DNA from 3 places in the Dorea sp. genome. Region 1 is predicted to be linked to each of the others. Evidence: a T-box and tRNA genes for the amino acid it is inferred to sense, from the RefSeq annotation. Region 1 holds a T-box; the other regions hold tRNA genes.
What was found. A T-box is a leader RNA that pairs with one kind of tRNA and senses whether it is charged. The one in region 1 lies ahead of leuS (leucine--tRNA ligase), so its partner is inferred to be a tRNA-Leu.
Positions count from the first base shown of each region.

Region 2: it encodes a tRNA-Leu, which carries the amino acid that the T-box ahead of leuS (leucine--tRNA ligase) is inferred to sense. The anticodon was not compared.
Region 3: it encodes a tRNA-Leu, which carries the amino acid that the T-box ahead of leuS (leucine--tRNA ligase) is inferred to sense. The anticodon was not compared.

Region 1 is NZ_CDRRQK010000011.1:79,042-83,332, reverse strand. Features, by position in the region: gene ACWJAF_RS06960 (CapA family protein) at 1-699, opposite strand, end outside; gene ACWJAF_RS06955 (hypothetical protein) at 986-1,408, opposite strand; T-box leader at 1,717-1,998, shown strand; gene leuS (leucine--tRNA ligase) at 2,062-4,291, shown strand, end outside.
Region 2 is NZ_CDRRQK010000002.1:135,599-139,889, forward strand. Features, by position in the region: gene dnaG (DNA primase) at 1-1,328, opposite strand, end outside; tRNA gene ACWJAF_RS01635 (tRNA-Leu) at 1,454-1,538, opposite strand; tRNA gene ACWJAF_RS01640 (tRNA-Leu) at 1,584-1,668, opposite strand; gene ACWJAF_RS01645 (DUF5662 family protein) at 1,813-2,358, opposite strand; gene ACWJAF_RS01650 (alpha-amylase family glycosyl hydrolase) at 2,318-4,075, opposite strand; gene ACWJAF_RS01655 (substrate-binding domain-containing protein) at 4,106-4,291, opposite strand, start outside.
Region 3 is NZ_CDRRQK010000025.1:35,593-39,883, forward strand. Features, by position in the region: gene ACWJAF_RS11275 (putative ABC transporter permease) at 1-830, shown strand, start outside; gene ACWJAF_RS11280 (putative signal transducing protein) at 1,253-1,489, shown strand; tRNA gene ACWJAF_RS11285 (tRNA-Leu) at 1,531-1,613, opposite strand; gene ACWJAF_RS11290 (DUF4317 domain-containing protein) at 1,708-2,826, opposite strand; gene sdaAB (L-serine ammonia-lyase, iron-sulfur-dependent subunit beta) at 3,020-3,691, shown strand; gene sdaAA (L-serine ammonia-lyase, iron-sulfur-dependent, subunit alpha) at 3,710-4,291, shown strand, end outside.

The DNA.
Region 1 (4,291 bases):
AATCTTAATACGGTTATATCCAAAGGTAGAGACGCCTGCATCTTCCAAAGCCTTGATGGTATCAGAGTAGCTTTTTACTCCGTAATCAGAACTGTGGTTATTCGCAAGGTTAGCGGCTTCTATAGAGCTTCCTGACAGAATAGATGCGTATTCGACAGGGCCTTTGAATGCATAAGTTTTCAGCTCGCGTGTAGTTTCTTCCGTCAATGTACCTTCCATGTTCACGATGGAAAGATCATCTTTTTCAAATATGGATTTTACATGTTTGAAAAAGTAATCTGCACCATACAGATCATAGTAAGCATTCAGACTGGAGGTGTAACTGAAATTTTCATCTGTACCGAGGGTACAGTCACCGGCAGAACTGATGGTAAGAGAAACACTGTCTGATTTCTTTTGATTTTTCCCCTTCTTTTTTAGCGTTACAGTATCAAGCTGTGCATTGTAAGAGCTGGAAGAAGTGGTTGTCTGCTTCTTTTTTGCCTTTTTTGATCCGGTAGTTTTGTCTGCGGAAGTAGTAACAGAAGACTTTGCAGCTTTATTGGAAAATTTGTTTGCTGCAGATCTTACTGCTGAACGGATAAGAAGAGCCAGGGCGATGATTGCCACTACCATAACGACGATCAATATCAGACGCTGGATCTTGCGCCTTCTTAAGCGTTGTTCTCGTTTCCTTTTCGTATCTTTGATTCCACTCATATAACTTTTTCCTTTGTTTTTATGGTAATAAAATGTAGTGAGTATCAAGGGTTTTGTTGTTACTCACGGCTGCTGTCTGTCGTAGAATGTCAGACGAACAACATCATTATAACACATATTTAAAGATATTGCATCCTGTGCTTCCAGAGTGTGCCTGAAAAACCGCTTTTGCAATCTATATGATTCACTTTGTGGAATATTTTACTTTTTTCGGTAAAAATAAAACAGCAGTCCATTCGTATGGACTGCTGGGAATTTCATAATTCATGACTATAGAAGTGAAGGATTAATTGAGATACTTGCATCCTTCTGTATTAACATCAGCAAGTTCTTCTTTGCTTGCGCTGATACTTACATAGAATTCAATGTCGCATTCTTTTGAAAGCTGTTTTAAACGTTCAATAAAAGCCGGGATATTATCCAGTGAAATATCGGCATGTTTTAAGATTCCATCAATAAATACACTCTCGATATCGTGGTTTGAACTGTACATGCCATATAAAAATCCGATATATTCATCAATATTTGTGATTGCCGGGAAATCATCCATACAAATTGTGCGGATATCAAAATTAACACTTGCTGTATCACGGTGTGTTTTTTTGATAAATACGACATTTCCATTACTCTTTTTTGCAGCTTCGTTGGCCTGCTCGATCATCTGTTGTGTTTTTCCTGTTCCTTTAGGACCTGCTAATAAATAAACCATGGTAAACACTCTCCTTTATGTATCATATTTACTGATCTACATCAGTAGTAATTGCTTAACTCTATTATACACTAAGAAACTGGTAAGAACAACTAAAAAAATGAATTTTCTGACAATTTTTTTAGCAAAATATACAATCATTATTGTACAATATGAAAAATTCAATTTGAAGAAATTTTTCTTGCAGGACAAAAAGCTGCCGTTTCCATGGAAGCCGTGAACGCTAACTTTGAGGGGGATTTTATGCACTTTCTTGGAGACAGGTCTTGACTTATTTTAACATTCTTCTTATAATAATGAAGAATATTGGAAAGACGCAGAAGAGGAGTATTAAGGGTCCAGCGTTATCAAGAGAACTGCCGGATGGTGCGAGGCAGCTGACAAAAGACTCCGAACTCGCCTCAGAGTTCTTTTGCTGAACAGATCAGGAGAGAGTGACAGTGCTATACAGAACAAGAGTCACTGTGAATCAAAGATTGCATAGGCAGAAGCGGGAACTTCCCGTTACAGAAGATCAATGAGTGCATCTGGCAGATCATGTCAGGTGAAAAAGAGTGGTACCACGGAATACAAGCCTTTTCGTCTCTTAGGTTAAAATGAGATGAGAGGCTTTTTTTATTTAGTTACCATATAAAAAACAGGAGGACGAAAAAATGTCAAAGATCCCTTATAATCATAAGGCAATTGAAAAAAAGTGGCGTGAAAAATGGGAAGAAAACCCGGTAAACGTCCAGTATGATGAAAATGGAAATAAGAAAGAAAAATATTACTGTCTGGATATGTTCCCATATCCATCAGGAAACGGACTTCACGTAGGTCACTGGAGAGGTTATGTGATCTCCGACGTATGGAGCCGTTATAAATTACAGCAGGGTTACTACATCATTCATCCAATGGGATGGGATGCATTCGGACTTCCGGCTGAGAACTACGCTATCAAGATGGGAGTTCATCCGGAGATTTCAACAGCTGCCAACATCAAGAATATCAAGCGTCAGATCAATGAGATTGCAGCTCTTTACGACTGGGACAGAGAAGTGAACACAACAGATCCGAATTTCTACAAATGGACACAGTGGATCTTCGTTAAGATGTTCAAAGAAGGTCTTGCTTATGAGAAAGAATTCCCAATCAACTGGTGCCCTTCTTGTAAGACAGGTCTTGCAAATGAAGAAGTAGTTGGTGGAAAATGTGAACGTTGCGGCGCTGAAGTTACAAAGAAGAATTTACGTCAGTGGATGTTAAAAATCACAAAATATGCAGACAGACTGTTAAATGATCTGGATAAACTGGACTGGCCAGAGAAGGTTAAAAAGATGCAGGCTGACTGGATCGGAAAATCTTACGGAGCAGAGGTTGATTTCCCTGTAGACGGAAGAGAGGAAAAGATCACTGTATATACAACAAGACCAGATACATTATACGGAGCAACATTCATGGTTCTGGCTCCGGAGCATGAACTGGCTAAGAGTCTTGCAAACGATGAGACAAGAGAAGCAGTAGAACAGTACATTTACGATGCTTCTATGAAGTCTAACGTAGACCGTATGCAGGATAAAGAAAAGACTGGTGTATTCACAGGAAGCTATGCGATCAACCCGATCAACGGAGCAAAAGTTCCGATCTGGCTGTCTGATTATGTACTTGCTGATTATGGTACAGGAGCAATCATGTGTGTACCTGCTCACGATGACCGTGACTTTGAATTTGCCACAAAGTTCAATATCCCGGTCATCCAGGTAATCGCAAAAGACGGTAAAGAGATCGAGAACATGACAGAGGCTTACACAGATGCTGTCGGAACTATGATCAATTCCGGAGAATGGAACGGACAGGAATCTTCTGTATTAAAGAAAGAAGCTCCGCATATGATCGAAGAGCGTGGAATCGGACGTGCGACAGTGAACTTCAAACTGCGTGACTGGGTATTCTCACGTCAGAGATACTGGGGAGAACCAATCCCGATCGTACATTGTCCAAAATGTGGAAATGTACCGGTACCGGAAGAGGAACTTCCACTGCGCCTGCCAGAAGTAGAATCTTATGAGCCTACAGGAACAGGTGAATCTCCACTTGCTGCAATCGATGAGTGGGTAAACTGTAAGTGCCCTCAGTGCGGAGCTGATGCAAAGAGAGAGACAAACACAATGCCACAGTGGGCAGGATCTTCATGGTACTTCCTGCGTTATGTAGATAACCACAATGATAAAGAACTCGTATCAAGAGAAAAAGCAGATGAGATGCTTCCGGTAGATATGTATATCGGAGGAGTAGAACATGCAGTACTTCATCTTCTGTACTCTCGTTTCTACACCAAGTTCTTATATGATATCGGAGTTGTAGATTTTGATGAGCCATTCCACAAACTGTTTAACCAGGGAATGATCACTGGTAAGAATGGTATCAAGATGAGTAAATCAAAAGGAAATGTCGTATCACCGGATGATCTGGTAAGAGACTATGGATGCGACTCCTTAAGAATGTACGAACTTTTCGTTGGACCACCGGAGTTAGATGCTGAGTGGGATGACAGAGGAATCGATGGTGTTAACCGTTTCCTGAAACGTGTATGGAACCTTGTTATGGACAGCAAAGATGCAGACATCACAGCAACAAAAGAGATGATCAAAGAGCGCCATAAGCTGGTATACGACGTAACAACACGTCTGGAAAGCTTCAGCCTGAATACTGTAATCTCAGCATTCATGGAGCACAATAACAAACTGATCGAGATCGCTAAGAAAGAAGGCGGAATCGACAAAGAGACATTATCTACCATGGCAGTTCTTCTGTCACCATTTGCACCACACGTTGCAGAGGAACTGTGGGAAGAACTGGGACATACAGAGAGCGTATTCAAAGCCGGATGGCCAAAATACGACG
Region 2 (4,291 bases), on a different contig from region 1:
AATGTCTCACGTGGTTTTACAGCTGGTTTTGCAAGTCCTGTCTGCACAGCCATCCGTCCCACAAGCTTACGCAGGTCTTCAAATCCTACATGATAGCTTTTTGCAACCGCTTCTATGTAATTATTACGTTCAATCTCTTCTTCGAACTCTGTCAGTCTTCTGGCGGTCTCTTTCATGAATTCCGTCTTACCTTCCGGTGAATTCATATCATAATTTTTCTCCAGAACTTCCAGACTGTACATGAATACATTTCTGGCACTTGCAATCCTCTGTTCAAACGCCTCAGCACCAAGATTCTTTATAAATTCATCTGGATCTTTATAAGGTTCCATACGGATAATCTTCGCTGTAATACCGGCTTCCTTCAAAATCGGCATTGCACGAAGTGCTGCTTTTGTACCTGCCCCGTCGCTGTCATACGTCAGATATACTTCCTGTACATAACGCCTGATCAGTGAAGCGTGTCCCGGCGTAAGCGCTGTCCCAAGAGACGCTACTGCATTTGTAAAACCTGCCTGGTGAAGCGATATCACATCCATATAGCCCTCACACAGTAAAAAGTATGGTTTCTTGGTACGTCTTGCCCGGTTCAGTCCATAAAGATTACGACTTTTATCAAAAATCATTGTCTCCGGTGAATTCAGATATTTTGGTTTGGCATCTCCCATTACACGACCGCCAAATCCAATCACCCGGCTGTTCACGTCCATGATCGGGAACATCACCCTGTTCCAGAACTTATCATACACGCCATGCTTTTCATCAACGGAAATAAGTCCTGCCTTTGCGATCATATCATCTTTGTAGCCTTTTGACTTCAGATAACGGTACAGATCATCACTGTATTTGTTCGAATACCCCAGACCAAATGCACGGATCGTCTCATCACTGAGCTTTCTTTTTTTGAAATACTCCATTCCGATCGCTCCCTGACTGCTCATCAGCTGCACATAATAATATTGTGCGGCAAGCTTATTAATCTCAAGCAGTACAGCCCTTGTGTCTGCCCGTTCTTTTTCCTCTCTGGAATATTCTTCCTCCGGAAGATCTACACCTGCACGGTCGGCCAGATATTTTAACGCCTCTACGAATGTGTAATTCTCATATTCCATCAGAAAGGTAAATACATTTCCTCCTGCGCCACATCCAAAACAATAATACATCTGTTTTTGTCTGCTTACCGAAAAAGAAGGGGACTTTTCATTGTGAAACGGACAAAGTCCAAAATACGAACTTCCTTTTTTCTGTAATTTTACATATGTTGATATCACGTCTACGATATCATTTCTAGATCTTACTTCTTCTATAATCTCATCAGAATAATACATATAAAATCTCCTCATATATATTATTCGACAAAACTTTTCTATTTCCTTTATTTTTTCAAATCTTTTTTCCAGCTTATTTTTTACAAATGGGTAGAAAAAAACCTCAGCTATTTACTGAGGTTTACTGCGGAAGATGGGACTTGAACCCACACAAGCGCAATGCTTACAAGATCCTTAGTCTTGCTCGTCTGCCAGTTCCGACACTTCCGCGTTTACAATATGTATTTTTATTACACCTTTCATTTGAAAGGTTACTGCGGAAGATGGGACTTGAACCCACACAAGCGCAATGCTTACAAGATCCTTAGTCTTGCTCGTCTGCCAGTTCCGACACTTCCGCATTTCGTCTGCTGTTTTATCTCAGCGACAAGATATATAATACAGGATGATCCCTGATCTGTCAACAGGTTTTTTGAAATTTTTTAAAATATTTCAATTTTTTAAAAAACTTACGCAAAACCCGTCTCCAGACCACCTTTGTACTCTAATATGTTTTCTCTCTTAAGACAACCTTCCTGATATATTCAAACGTCTTCTGTTCCCCATCCTCTGCCAGCATCTTTAATAAATAATGTAACAGTCTTGCAGTATCCGGATGAATCATCTTCCCAAGCCTTGCTGCACCTTTTTCGTAATACTCTAATGGATGGCAGTCCTGATACGCATCCCCCTGATAAGTCTTTGATGCCGCAATACGATCCATGAACATCTCTACAACATATCTGACCGGCATCTTAAGCCCGATGATTCCCTCTTTTGGATCTGTACTGTAATCAATCCAGTATTCATAATGATGTTTGTTGCGTCCTTTATGATGCAGCCATGCCTTTGAATAGCCTGTCTTTTCTCTTTCTGCATTGTTCGGACTTCTGTTTCCCTGGTAATATCTGCATCCCACCAGGAACTCCGTCGGCGAATACTTCGACATATCATGAAGCAGTCCCTGCCTGTATAATCCTACAGCAAAGCATTCTTTCATTACAAGATATTTATGATGATTTATGGTCTTTAGATGTTGTATTGCTTTCATTTTTCTTCACCTTGGCCTCCACAATACGATCCGCAGTCAGAACTGCTACCGTCCTCTCTTTTAACTCCACTTTTCTTTGATTTTTTAACAGTTTTGGCTCATTCATAATTCCGTCCTGTGTCGTCGCCTTCACATACCAGCCATATCCTTTCGGAAGAGCCGGTAAAGCAAATGTGTGTGTTAACCAGTGCATATTATATGCCACATAGCAGTCTGCACTTTTCGTCTGCGCACCGCTGTAATACACACCCAATTGTCTACTGGAGACTTCCTCCGGAACCTGCCACGCTTCTTCCCCATGATAAGACACATCCGGAACACCGCAGCACGACAGATCAATTCCCTGTACTTCCTGTTCCGGTGTCAGAATTGGATGATTTTTCCTGAACGCTATCAGCTTCTTTACAAATTCATACAAATCTTTTTTCTTTTCCAGTCCCCTCCAGTCGGTCCATCCGGTCGGATTGTCCTGACAATAGACGTTATTATTTCCCTTTTGTGTATTTCCAAACTCATCTCCAGCCAGAATACAAGGTGTCCCCTGCGCCAGAAGCACCAGAAAGAATGCATTTCGTATCTGATGTTTTCTAAGTTCTGTAACTGCCCTTTTCCGACTTGGTCCTTCCGCACCACAATTCCAGCTGAAGTTATAATCCGGACCATCCTGATTATTTTCGCCATTCTCTTCATTGTGCTTTGCGTCATAAGACACCAGATCGTTCAGTGTAAATCCCGTCTGATCTGCAATATAATTAAAAATACCTTCTTTTTCAGAATGATGTTTCAGCCAGTAAATGACATCATGTACCATTCCTTCATCACCTTTTAAGAACCGGCGCATAACCGTCTGGAATCCAAGTTGGTGTTCCATAATCTTCGTACATTTTAACACCGGATCCGCCTGTACACTTTCCATCGGCGCAATCAGTGGATTCAATATAAATCCATCTATATGATACTCCATCACATAATGGCGGAGACATTCTAACATCATCATCTTATCTGTCCCCTGTACAAAAGGCATCTCCAGTACAATTTCTATCCCCGCCTTATGATATGCTTTTACCATATCTTTCAGGCTCTTTGCACCATCTCCATCTGCTGCATAGGCACTCTTAGGAGCGAAGAAATAGCCATCCCCGTATCCCCAGTAATTTCCATAACGGTTGCACTCGTCGAATTCATATACCGGCATACAATGGACCTGATTGATTCCAAGATCTTTCAGATACGGAAGTTTTTCCTGCATCCCCTGAAATGTTCCCTTAGCTTTTACTTTTGAAGATGAATGTCTGGTATATCCACGTACATGCAGGCTGTATGCTACCACTTCGTGATAAGTCAGCTGCAATGGCCGGTCTCCCTCCCAGTCATAAGACTGATCTACGAACCTTCCTCTGACTTCATGTTCCTGGACGTCTTTTTTTACGCCCCAGCGCTCACGTCCCGCCAGCGCCTGCGCATAAGGATCCACCACAATTTCATCACCGATCATATAATTATATTCATATTTTTCCGGATCAATATCCTCAAGAGCCAGACATCTGACTTCACCTACGGTTTGTCTCATTTCAAACTGCTGGCACGGATGCTTTCTTCCTCTTCGATATATCAACAGCCTGCATGCCTTTCCAGCCGGAGCTGCAATTGAAAAATTTATCTTATCGTTATATATCTTTACCCCAAGCGGCAATGGATACCCCTGCACTTCTTTCATGTCTATTCCTTCCCGATGTCTGCCGGATGCTTACTGCCATCCGTCTGCCCCATACATCTCCACATTCTCTTTATTAATCATAAACACATCCATATATGTTTCTTTTTCAAATTCTTTATCTTCCAGAACAGCCAGCGCTGTTGTTACTGCTGTTTTTCCTATGTTGATTGGAGATTGTGCTACCGTTCCCGCAATCTGATTGTCTGCTTTTTTCAG
Region 3 (4,291 bases), on a different contig from region 1:
CACCGTTTGAAGAGAATCTGATTCTTCTCTATATAACATCGACATTATTGGTTACAGCTATTGAGGGAATTACAGGATACCTTCTGGAGAAAATATTCCATAATAAGTGGTGGGATTATTCGAACCAGCCACTTAATATTGGCGGATATGTATGTCTGATATTTTCATTGATCTGGGGAGTGTTCTGCGTACTGATCGTGAAAGTGATTCATCCGCTGATCCATAAAGCGCTGACACTGATACCACTGGTTGTTGGAATTATAATTATGGCAGCACTGGCAATTGCACTTTTTGCCGATCTGTATGTAACTGCTTCCGGAATCCTTAAGATGAACCGCAGACTGGAAGCGATGGAGAAGATTGCTTCTGAACTTAAGGATCTCTCTAATAAGGTCGGAGAAAATATTTACGAAAATGTAATGGAAGGCAAAGAGTTCCAGGAAGAGAAGAAAGAGCAGTTAAGCAATGCAAAAGAAGAATTCAAAGAACGTCTGGAAGAACCAAAGGCGATCGTAGATGGATTCAAAGAACGCCTGGAGGAACCAAAGGCAATCGTAGATGGATTCAAAGAACGCCTGGAAGAGCCAAAGACAATTGTGGATGGTTTGAAAGAACGTTTGGAAGAGCCAAAAGCCCGTGTTGGAGAAATGGCTCCGAAGATCAATATAGAAGAGATGAAGGTCCGTATGGAAGAACTGAAAGCCAGATACGAAGAGATGGCAGAGAACCGTACAAAAGTCGGAGAACGTCTGGTGAAGGCATTCCCTCGGATGCAGTCAGGGCAGCATAAGGAGATTTTGGAGGAGTTGAAGGAGAGGATAAGAAAATAAGTGTTAATACATTAATTTGGGGTGGATTCCCGGTCCTTACGTATGCCTTGGTATAAGATCTGATCCGCGACTCCATGAGGCAAGAAGTAGTAAGAGAGCCTGTATTCCCTAAGGACAACAGAAAGCAAAACCAAACTCGCCCGTCGGCTCAAACAGTGGCTTTGCTTTCTGTTAACGGGAATCCAGACTCTCTAACTACTTCTAAGCCTCACTCCGAATGCTACCCAGCCCTTATACCAAGGCATACGCAAGTCGTGACTGGAAGGCGGTAATTAATGTATCAAACGGAGGGCGTAACCGTGGATGCTTACCCCGGTGAGCCATGAGGACGTGAATTTCTGGTTTTTTGGTACTAACACTAAAAGAATATGATATACTTGAAAAAATGGTTACAAAGTCACCCAAAACGAGGAGGGATTCTTATGAAGGAAGCAGGATACAAAAAGATTTATAATGCAGAAAATATCATCGAAGCAGAGATGCTGGTAGAAATGTTAAAGGAAAATGGAATTGCTGCATTTACTCAAGAAGCAAGTTCAAGTGTATCTGCGTATGGTGTTGCGGGATTTGGGATATATGGTGTTGATATCTGGGTGAGTGTGGATGTAGCGGAAAGTGCGCTGAAGATTATAGAAGAGATTGAAAAGTCGCAGGAATAAAAAAAGAAAGCCTTGAAGATTTCTCTTCAAGGCTTTTGTTATGCGGAAAAAGGGACTTGAACCCTCACAGGATTGCTCCCACTAGAACCTGAATCTAGCGCGTCTGCCATTCCGCCATTTCCGCTTGACAAGTAGTATAATATCACAGGTCTACGGAAAATGCAAATGTTTTTTTGAAAAAAATTAAAAAAATTTCAATTTTTTAGAAAATATGAAAATTATCCGATTTCGATACCATTTACCTCAAGGTGATCGTCGATGGCGATGACGAGGCAGCGTCTGCCGTCGATGACTTTTGTTTCAACCAGATCAGAGCGTTCGGGATTGACTTTGACTACGACATCCGGGGTTTCTATCTGGAAGGTTTTTGCACTGGCGATGTTGGAGGCCAGTAAGGTGCCGTGTACGCCGACTGTCTCGTCGAAGTCATCATCGAAGGAGCTGAGTTTTTCTTCTTCTACACCGCTGCGGGTCAGGAGTTTTTTAACATCGGTCTTGGATAATTCGAGAGGTTCCGGTTCTTCTTTTGCCTGCTCGATCATTTCGTTTAGGTTGTCGTGGATGTTGCGGACAACTTCATAGCTGCTGTCTTCGCCGAGTGCATCACTTACGATTGTCTGGAAAGTGGTTTTTTGATCGCCGGCGGTAAGTGGCGTTGTGCTGCCAAGGACATGTTCTACAAAGTAAGGCTGTAACTCTTCCGGTTTTTTTGTATAGTACAGAACGTTATGTACGTCAGTTGCACGGTCCTGGAATGCCGGGAATAAGAATCCCTTTACAGGAGCTTCTACGATCCAGTCGCGGATACGGTCTTCGATGTTGTTGGTGGCGGCATTATAGGTAAGGCCTGCTTTGGTAAGATTGACCGGGCAGATGCTGCAAAGGAGATGCTCATATACGGTGTCAGATGCGTCTTCCATCTCGAGGCCGTCCTTGGTTTTACCCGGAACATCGTATACTGCATGAATCAGGATGATATAATAATTTTCTCCGTATTCATAGCTTTCCACGATCTTATCATAGAATTCCTCAAGGAGCATATCGTCCTGAAGCTTACTGTCTTTTAATTTCATAAGGAATTCCTGGGTTCCGCCATTTAACTCCTGATCCAGAGGAAATTCCATATTGATCAGGTTCTTTCCGATCGTTCCGGAAAGTGTATGCTTGAAGATGTCAAAATATTTAAATGCTTCTTCTTCCGGTAAGGATAAGAAGGCTTTTTTTAGTTCCATTTTCTTTTCTTTTTCGTGATCCACGTAACATCCACAGATACGTGTGATGGCACAGTTTTCAGGGGAAAACTGCTTGCGGATCTCTAATACTTCTTTTTTGTTCATGTTGATTCCTTCCTTATATTTATATGTTGGAAAATATGTTAATAATGTTAGCATAACATCCGGGAAAAAACAATCATTGACCATTGTAAAAGGAGGCGCAGGAAAGTATAATATAATTATCATAATTAAAGTCTGTCATTGATATATGGGGAAGGGCAGACAGTTATAATAAAGAAGAAAGGGAAAAGAAAATATGGGAAATATTTTTGACATCTTAGGACCTGTGATGGTAGGGCCGTCCAGTTCACATACTGCAGGAGCAGTAAGAATCGGGCTGATTGCAAGACAGCTGTTTGGCCGCCAGCCGGAGAGGGCTGAAGTGTATCTGCATGGCTCATTTGCTGCCACCGGAAAGGGGCATGGAACGGACAAGGCGTTGATCGCAGGTTTATTGGGGATGATGCCAGATGACATGCGTATTCCAGATAGTTATGATGTCGCAAAGGACATGGGGATGGACTTTGTGATGAAGAACAAGGATATCAAAGGCGCACATCCGAATACAGCGCAGATCATTATGGAAGCAGAAGGTGTGCCGCAGATGAAGATTCAGGCACATTCCATCGGTGGTGGAAGAATCTGCGTCTGTAAATTAGATGGGATTGATGTGAATTTCAGCGGGGAAAGCTGTACTTTGATTATCAGAAATGTAGATGAACCCGGAAGAATTATGGAAGTTGCAGCAGCACTTAGTAAGGCAGAGGTTAATGTGGCTACCATGCAGGTATTCCGCGACAAAAGAGGCGGAACTGCAGTTATGGTAGTAGAGACCGATCAGGTAATACCGAGAAGTGCAATTGATGAGCTGGAGAGCAAACCGGGAATCATACGTGTGAAATTTCTTGATCCGAACGGGTCAGTATAGATAGTGGAGGATAATCATATGTCATATCAGTCGATGGAAGAGGCGAAGATCAGAGGGGAAAAGGATAATATTCCGTTTTGGAAAGCCATTCAGGTAGAAGATGCGCAGGAAAGGGATATCAGTATTACGGATTCCTGGGAGAAGATGAAGTATATGTGGCAGTCCATGCTGGATGCACTGGATGCTTATGAAGCAGATAAAGTGTCAAGAAGCGGACTGGTAGGAACCGAGGGCGGACTGATGGATCAGTACCGTGAGAATAAAGAACCGCTTTGTGGGGATTTTGTTGCAAAGGTAATGTCCAATGCACTGAAGATGGGATGTAACAATGCCTGTATGAAACGTATTGTTGCAGCACCTACCGCAGGGGCATGCGGAGTATTGCCGGCAGTACTTGTTACTTATTATAAAGAATATAATGTTCCGGAAGAAAAGATGATAGAAGCCATGTATGTGGCAGCCGGACTTGGACAGATCATTGCCAACCGGGCATATCTGGCTGGTGCATCCGGCGGATGTCAGGCAGAGATCGGATCTGGATCTGGTATGGCGGCCGGTGCGGTCTGTTATATCAAAGGTGGTGATACGGATCAGATCGGA